DNA from 2 places in the Paramicrobacterium agarici genome. Region 1 is predicted to be linked to the other one. Evidence: predicted binding sites of a transcription regulator. Region 1 holds the regulator's gene; the other holds the start of a gene.
What was found. The regulator LexA, encoded in region 1, represses DNA repair genes until DNA is damaged. The targets are predictions, from matches to a motif close to TCGAACANNTGTTCGA.
Positions count from the first base shown of each region.

Region 1 (4,418 bases):
AATCCCGATGTCCTCCACGGTGTGGTGAACGTCGATGTCGATGTCACCGGTCGCACGAACGGTAAGATCCGTGAGCGAGTGCTTGGCGAACGCCGTCAGCAGGTGGTCGAAGAAGGGCACGGACGTGGAAATGTCGCTCGTGCCGGAGCCGTCCAGGTCAATCCGCAGATCGATCGACGACTCGCTGGTTTCGCGCTGGATACGGGCGACCCGTGAAGAATTCATACTCATGATCGTAGTGCGGACATCGCATCGAGGAACGCAGATGTCTCAGCTTCGGTGCCCGCAGTAACGCGCATGTGACCCGGGATGCCGATGTCTCTGATGAGGATGCCGCGTTCGAACAGCTGCCGGAATAGCTTGTCTGTGTCGTCGACGCCGCCGAAGAAGACGAAATTGCTGCCGGAACGATACGGCTTGAATCCGAGCGCCGAGAGGCCCGCCGAGATGCGCTCTCGCTGCCCACGGATGTCGTCGACTACGGCGAGCATAGCGTCGGAGTGCCGCAGCGCCGCCCGCGCGGCCGCCTGCGTCAATGCCGACAGGTGATAGGGGAGCCTCACGAGCCTCAGGGCGTCGGCGATCACCGGGTCCGCCGCGAGGTAGCCCACGCGCGCTCCCGCGAACGCGAAGGCTTTGCTCATTGTGCGCGAGACGATGAGTCGAGGACGCCCCGGGAGCAGTTCGAGGGCGCTGGGAGTGGCGGGATCCGAAAACTCCGCGTATGCCTCGTCGACGATCACGATGCCCGGAGCCGCCTCGTAGGCGGCACGAATCGCGTCGAGTTCGAGCGGTGTTCCCGTCGGGTTATTCGGCGCACACAGCACCACGATGTCGGGAGTCTCCTCGGCGATGACGCGAGCGAGATACTCTCCGGAGAGCTCGAAGTCCGGCTCACGTTCACGTGCAACCCAGCTCGTGCTTGTCCCCGACGAGAGCAGGGGGTACATGGAATAGGTGGGTGTGAACCCGAGAAGCGTGCGGCCTGGACCGCCGAAGGCCAGCAGAATCTGCTGGAGCACCTCGTTCGACCCATTCGCAGCCCAGATGTTCTCCGCGGTGAGGCCGTGACCGAGGTAGTCCGCGAAATCGCGGCGCAGATCCGTGAACTCACGGTCAGGATAGCGATTCAGGCCGATGATCGATGCCGCGACGGATGCGACGATGTCATGGGCGACAGCCTCGGGGATCCCGTGGGTGTTCTCGTTGACGTTCAGCGCCACGGGAACGGGAGCCTGCGGCGCCCCGTAAGGGGTGCGCCCTCGGAGGTTGTCACGGAGGGGGAGGTCATCCAAACTGGTCACCCCACCATCGTATGGGCTACTGCGCTTCGACCTCGTACTGTGATGGAATCGCGATCCGCTCCCCCGACGACACCGATGAGGTGCCCAACTGGTTGAGGTCGACGATCTCCGCAACGACCTCACGCGGGTCATGCTCCGGAGCGATGCGTTCAGCCAGCATCCACAGCGATTCACCGCTTGTCACAGTCACGTATTCGAAAGTCGACGATGATTCGTCGTTCGTTGCGGCAGCCGAAGCCGCGTGCATGGCTCCGTAACCGACGCCGAGCACGAGCGGAAGTGAGGCCAGCGCCGTAACGACGGCCCGGCCGCGTCTCGTGAGGCGAAGCCGCACGGTTGCGTCGGTCTGCTGAGTGCTCATCTGTCTGCTCCTTCGTTGACGGGTTCGTTTCGGCCCTCAGGCCGGTGAAGGCCGAAACGAACCTGTGTTCCCAACCTATCTTCGATGTTTCGAACTGTCAACCGTCTTTTCGGTATTTTCGCACCCGAATCCGCGACACACTCGAATAGATGTTTGCCTCGGCACTCGGCAGCGGATACAGTTTCGATCACAGGGAACACATCACCATGAGCCACCGACATCGGGCTCGTGAGGCGACAGGAGTAGAGGAATGGCACAGGACACGACGAAGAAGACGCAGACCCGTCGCCGAAAGAATCTGAGTGAAAAGCAGCGCGCCATTCTCGAGTTCATCCAGCGCACCGTGTCGCAGAACGGCTATCCGCCGAGCATGCGCGAGATCGGAGATGCTGTCGGCCTTGCTTCCCTTTCGAGCGTGACGCACCAGCTGAACCAACTGGAACTGAGCGGCTACCTACGACGTGACCCTAATCGGCCCCGCGCTCTCGAAGTCCTCATCGACCTTCCCCAGACCGCCGATGTCGGAGAGACGTCACGCCCGGTCGGCGACGCCACGATGGTTCCACTCGTCGGCAATATTGCAGCGGGCATGCCCATTACCGCGGAGCAGCAGGTCGAGGAAGTGTTCCCCCTCCCCCGGCAGCTCGTCGGCAAGGGAGAGCTCTTCATGCTTCACGTCAAAGGCGAATCCATGATCGACGCTGCAATCTGCGACGGCGATTGGGTCGTCGTGCGTCAGCAGTCCACGGCCGAGAACGGTGACATCGTCGCCGCGATGCTTGACGAGGAAGCCACGGTCAAGGTTTTCCGCCAGCGGGACGGACACACCTGGCTGCTTCCCCGCAACACAGCTTTCGAGCCCATCCTCGGCGACCACTCTGAGATTCTCGGAAAGGTCGTCGCGGTGCTTCGCTCCGTGTGACGATCAGGCCTCGACCGCGAACTCGGTGACTTGTGCCGCGATCTCTTCAGAGACCGACGCTTTCACGAAGGTTCCATCTTCGCGATAGTCGATCGTCGCGACCTCGCCACGCCGGTGCAGCATAGAGATCACGTCTCCCCGGTCATAGGGGACGAGCAGCGTGACATCGACGGGCGGGTGAGGCAGTTTGTCTTCGATCGCCTCGAGTACACGCTCGATTCCTTCTCCAGTTCGTGCTGACACGAAGACCGCGTCGGGCGCGAGCCCTCGCAGCAGAAGCCGTTGATCCTCGTCGATCAAATCAGATTTGTTGAAGACGATGATCTCCGGGGTCTCGCGCGAACCGACGTCGCCGACGACGTCATGAACCGTCGCGATTTGCGCAGCGGGATCAGGATGTGATGCGTCCACGACGTGAACGATCAGATCGGCATAGGTGACTTCCTCGAGCGTCGAGCGGAATGCCTCAACGAGCTGGTGAGGGAGATTCCTCACGAACCCGACGGTGTCGGACAGCGTGTATTCGCGCCCATCGTCGGTGCGCGTGCGCCGGGTCGTGGAATCAAGCGTGGCGAACAGGGCGTTCTCGACGAGCACGCCCGCGCGCGTGATCCGGTTGAGGAGACTCGACTTGCCGGCGTTCGTATAGCCGACGATTGCAACCGACGGCACCGCGAATCGCGACCGATTGGCCCGCTTCGCCTCACGTGACGGCGCAAAGCTCTTGATCTGCTTGCGCAGTCGCGCCATGCGACTGTGGATGCGCCGTCTATCCAGCTCGATTTTCGTCTCACCAGGGCCACGGGACCCCATGCCCGCGCCAGCGCCTCCGACTTGGCCTCCGGCCTGCCTGCTCATCGATTCGCCCCAGCCCCGCAACCGCGGGAGCAGATACTCGAGTTGAGCAAGTTCGACCTGCGCTTTGCCCTCTCTGCTCTTAGCATGCTGGCTGAAGATGTCGAGAATCACGGCGGTTCTGTCGATCACCTTGACCTTGACGACGTCCTCAAGTGCTCGGCGTTGGCTCGGAGCGAGTTCCGTATCAGCGATGACCGTGTCGGCATTCAGCGAGCGGACGACGTCACGCAGCTCCTCCGCCTTACCGCGTCCGAGGTACGTGCCAGGGTCTGGGTGCGGCCGTCGCTGCAGAAGGCCGTCGAGAACGACAGCGCCAGCGGTCTCCGCGAGTGCCGACAGCTCACGAAGCGAGTTCTCCGCGTCTTCGAGTGAGCCCTGAGGGAAGACACCGATGAGAACCACGTTCTCGAGGCGGAGCTGTCGGTATTCGACTTCCGTGACGTCCTCGAGCTCCGTGGAGAGCCCGGAAACGCGACGAAGTGCCCGACGCTCCTCTCTGTCGAACTGGTCACCGTCTGACGTCGACTCGCTCGCGTCATCTTGAAGCGCTTGTGCCCGGCCGAACACGGAATAGGCGCGAGCGTCACCCGTCGCGAGGATGCGGTCGAGAGTGTCGTCCTCGTCGGGGTGTTCGTCAAATTCAGCCATCAGCATTAACCCTAGTGTCGGACGCCTGCGATAGCGTACCTAATTATGACCGGCGATCATTATTTCTCGCAGAGCCCCGAAAGCGAGCTCAAGATCAAGAACGTCACCGTCGATCTCGCCGGAGCCCCGCGTCGAGTGACGACAGCGAATGGCATCTTCAGTCCGGACCGCATCGATCTCGGAACCCGGGTTCTTCTCGGCAGTACGCCGCCACCACCGATCGGTGGGCACCTGCTTGACCTCGGGTGTGGATGGGGACCGATCGCCCTGACACTCGGCATTCTGTCACCGGACGCGACGGTGTGGGCCGTCGATGTAAACGAGC
Region 1 is NZ_PDJE01000001.1:2,012,602-2,017,019, reverse strand. It holds gene hisB (imidazoleglycerol-phosphate dehydratase HisB) at 1-225, opposite strand, end outside; gene ATJ78_RS09880 (histidinol-phosphate transaminase) at 228-1,304, opposite strand; gene ATJ78_RS09875 (hypothetical protein) at 1,321-1,665, opposite strand; gene lexA (transcriptional repressor LexA) at 1,916-2,587, shown strand; gene hflX (GTPase HflX) at 2,591-4,093, opposite strand; gene ATJ78_RS09860 (class I SAM-dependent methyltransferase) at 4,139-4,418, shown strand, end outside.

Region 2 (4,418 bases), 690 kb from region 1:
GGGTGAGGCGCTATGCCGAATTCGTGATGGCGAAGCGTGGGATCATTGAGACGCTTCGGTCGGGCTGGGCGGCTGGGCGCATTGCGACGCCATCGACGCGGCAGCGTATTACTGCGGCTATTGACACCATTCTGAGTGCTGGAGTACGAGAGGGCACCCTTCGAGGCGATGTTGCTGCAGACGACGTGACGGCACTTCTGCTCGGTGTGTGTTTGGCAACGCCGACGGACGATGATGCGCCTCAACGTTCACGGATGCTTGACCTTGTGATCGGTACTCTTCGAGTTCATGCGTGAGTGCCGACTGCGATGGCAGCGCTAATCGCTCCGGCAATGCCCATTGCCCGGGCAGCGCTGATCGCTCCGGCAATGCCCATTGCCCGGGCAGCGCTGATCGCTCTGGCGGCTTTCGTCGCTCAGGTTTGGGATAGCGTTGACCGCCCGAGCAGTGGCTCTGCTCAGGTTCAGGCCCAGGAACTTCCCTTAGCGCCTCCCCGGTGCGGTCCTGCAAAACTGGCAGGCAGTGCCGCCGACGACATCGTCGGCCAGCCCATGGTCGGCCGGGGATGGCTCGTCAGAACAGGGGTTCTTCGGGTAGCGCCTCCCGCTGATCATCATCTGCTGCGGCCTCGCCGCTCACCGTCGCCTTGTCCTCGGCGCCCGTCTTCAGGAATTGGACGTTGGAGGTGCGTGGCACCTGGTAGGTGATGCCGAGTGGTGAGACCCATTCGATCCGGTCGCCGTCGGTGTGGACCTGCCACATGGTGTGGTGTCGGAGCATGTGGTGCTGTTCGCATCCGGGCTGCAGATTCGACAACTTTGTTTCGCCTCCGTGTTGCCATTGTTCGATGTGATCCAGGTCACAGATCGTGGCAGGCCTGTCGCAGCCGATGCCGGTGCACGTTTCATCGCGCAGTCGCACGGTTCGTTTCAGATCCGCCGGCACCGCATAACTGTCACGCCCCACCGACAGCACCGCCCCGGTCTCCGGGTGCGTCAACAACCGGGTGAAACTCGGTGCCCGTGCCGCCAACTCGCGTGCGATGTCGGGGGCGATGGGGCCGTATCCGTCCAACTGCCCCGGCTCGTTGGAGTGTCCGAGCAACGTCATGACGGGGACGGTGACATGCACGGTCGGACGAATCCCACCCAGACGGTCAGCGCCCACCCCGGACGCACCAACACCGGGTTTAGGCCCGTCGGTGGTGAAGCCTTTCATCAGGGCATCAGTGACAGCATCTGCTTCGATCTGCGCCAGTGTGCGGTCGTCGCCGGCGGTTTTCAATGCCCGCGCCGTCCGCGTGGCCGCATTCACAAGGCTCTGCACCACCTCGACCGGACCATACAAAGACAGGACTGCCATGCCGTCTTGGGTGCCGTAACACTCCACCCGACGCTGCTTCACCGCCTCCGTGCGACGTTCCGTGATCGTCTCCGGAAACAAACCCTCCCGAATCTTGACCGCAGCACGAGCAAACTGCGTCGCCGACTGCACCATTGCTTTCGGCAGTGCTTCCGCTTCGAACGCGGCCGCCTCACCAGCATCGAGACTGACGGCTTGACGCAGCATCGCGTCGACATGCTGCCGCGTAATCTCACCAGCCTCTAAAGCGCCGAATGTTGACGAGAGCTTCTCGCACAGCAACTCGGCATCGTTGAGCAGGCCTTGCGCGTGACCCTTCGTGACACCGATCGCCGCACCGATCTCCTGCGCCAAAGAAGACCGCACCCACCCCTCAGCCTCCGCGTCAAGATCCGCCTGCGTTGCCCCATCCCGCATCGGAATGAACACGCCCGGGTGTGCCAAAGCGTCCTGCAGCATCCCGTAGATGCCGCGCATGCGCGACGCTTCCGCCGCCGAGATCGCACGAGAATCAGCAACAACACCATCCAACTGCTCACGCAACGCGCTCGCTACAGCATCCGCTCCAGAGGGCTGCGGCGACTGATCCGAGCCGGTCGTCTCTGGTTCGGATTCCGCATGTGCCGACTCGTCAGGCTCGGATTCTTCGAATCGAGGATCGCCCCATGGCTGCTCGTTCGAATCTGTCGGCGGCGGTCGATATAACTCATCTCTCCCATCCGCCGGACCCCAATTGCCCGGGTCCGGAGGGGAATCTCTGAACTCATCCATGCACCAATTCCACCACGAACCACCGACATTTATTCGAGAAAGACTATGAATGTGGATAACTTGGCTCGAACGTGTGTTCTCTTCGATCCTGTGGAGAAGTGACGAGCGAAGGGGTGCCCGCGATAACCGGGCAGAGACCCCGACAGAGTCTCCATCGAGTTTCGTCGCGCAGCAAGATAAGCTGTGCGTGCAACCGAATACTGGGCCGCACGCACGATGCGGGAGAGCTCGATACGTCGAGCACCGAAGGAGCAAGCCTCCCCGCCAATCTCTCAGGTCTCATACCGCATCGATCTGGCCACTCTGAAAAGCGGAGCGACTGCTCCCGCCCACGGTGAAAGTCGCTCAGCAGCGGCGAAGCTCTCAGGCTCATGACAGAGGGGGAGTTCCCATACCTTCGCACGCTGTGCAGACAGCGACATTGGAGAACTCGTGCCCGACAACGATCAGTCACCCACACTCGCGGATGCCCCGCGTCACAGCCCCTTGTACGACGTGCATTCGGCTCTCGGCGCCACGTTCACCGACTTCGCCGGCTGGCAGATGCCGGTGCGCTACTCGAGTGATCTGGCCGAGCACAAAGCCGTACGCGAGGCGGCTGGAATCTTCGACATCTCGCACATGGCCGAATTCACGGTCACCGGCGCTGAGGCCGGCGACTTTCTCGATTACGCACTGGCCGGGCGGCTCTCTGCCCTGAAAGTGGGCCGCGCAAAGTATTCGTTGCTTCTCACTGAGCACGGCGGCGTCATCGATGACGTCATCGTTTACCGGCTCAATGATGCCGAGTACCTGATCATTTCAAATGCAGGCAACAGGGATGCTGTCAGCACAACGCTCTCAACGCGTACCTCCGGCTTCGATGCCGCCGTCGCCGACGTGAGCGACAACTACGCTCTCATCGCCGTGCAAGGCCCGCGTGCCGAAGAGATCCTCGCCGCGACCGCAGACATCACAGACCTCGGCGTGCCGTGGCACGAACAGAAGTATTTCGCCTGGGCCAACGCGTCGTTCCGGGGGTCGCCGCTGCTGCTCGCGCGCACCGGTTACACCGGCGAAGACGGGTTTGAGCTGCTCGTTGCCGCAGACGCGGCCGCCGACCTGTGGAACGCCGTTTCCGAAGCCGGCGAGTCGCACGGTCTCGTCCCAGCAGGACTCGCGGCCCGCGATTCGCTGCGCCTCGAAGCAGGCATGCCCCTGTACGGTCACGAACTGTCGCGCGACACCAAGCCGGCGCAGGCGGGTCTCGGTCGCGTCGTGGTGACGGCGAAAGACGCATTCGTCGGCAAAGACGCCGTCACGCCTGACGACGACGCGCGCGTGCTGGTCGGCCTGGTCTCAGAAGGGCGTCGTGCAGGCCGCGCGGGATACACCGTGCTTGCCGGCGACTCCGAAGTCGGCGCTGTGACCAGCGGCATCCTTTCGCCCACCCTCGGACACCCGATTGCCATGGCCTTTGTCGACCGGGCACAGGCCGAGCCGGGCACAGCACTCGACATCGAAGTGCGCGGCAAGCGCATTCCCGCCACCGTAACCACCCTGCCTTTCTACTCACGGAAGAAGTGAACGTCATGACCGACACCAGCGCACTGTCCTATACCGAAGATCACGAGTGGCTCCGCATCGAGGGATCCTCTGTCACCGTCGGCATCACCGACTATGCCGCGGAGCAGCTCGGCGACGTCGTGTTCGTTGAGCTGCCCGACGTCGGCGACGAGGTCGAGGCAGGCACGGTCGTGGGCGAAATCGAGTCGACGAAGTCCGTCGGCGAGCTCTTCGCACCCGCGACCGGAACCGTCACCGCCATCAACGATGCCGTGGTTGACGACCCGTCGCTCGTCAACTCCAGCCCGTTCGATCAGGGATGGATGCTGACGATCGACGTTCCCGAACTGCCCGAGGGCCTGCTCGACGCCGACGCATACGCGAAGCTGGTGAGCGAGTGACCGGCCCCGTCGGCGACGTCTTCGCCGACCGCCACATCGGCATCGACGAGTCTGCGCGGCAGCAGATGCTGTCGACGCTCGGGTTCGAGAGCATGGACGATCTCGTCAGCTCGGCGATACCCCCGGGCATCCGTGTCGACGAGAGCCTCGAAAGCCTGATTCCGGATGCTGCGTCAGAACGCGAGGCTCTCGCGGAGCTGCGCGCCCTCGCAAACAAGAACACGGTGCGCACGAGCCTCATCGGCCAGGGATACTACGACACTGTTACGCCAGCCGTCATCACGCGCAACGTGCTCGAGAACCCGTCGTGGTACACCGCGTATACGCCGTATCAGCCCG
Region 2 is NZ_PDJE01000001.1:2,702,857-2,707,274, reverse strand. It holds gene ATJ78_RS13240 (TetR/AcrR family transcriptional regulator) at 1-296, shown strand, start outside; gene ATJ78_RS13235 (HNH endonuclease signature motif containing protein) at 574-2,133, opposite strand; glycine riboswitch at 2,343-2,430, shown strand; glycine riboswitch at 2,431-2,521, shown strand; gene gcvT (glycine cleavage system aminomethyltransferase GcvT) at 2,566-3,699, shown strand; gene gcvH (glycine cleavage system protein GcvH) at 3,705-4,079, shown strand; gene gcvP (aminomethyl-transferring glycine dehydrogenase) at 3,998-4,418, shown strand, end outside.
Region 2: ATJ78_RS13235 (HNH endonuclease signature motif containing protein) is a predicted target of LexA. The motif match lies at 2,199-2,214, and genes of this name have one in related genera.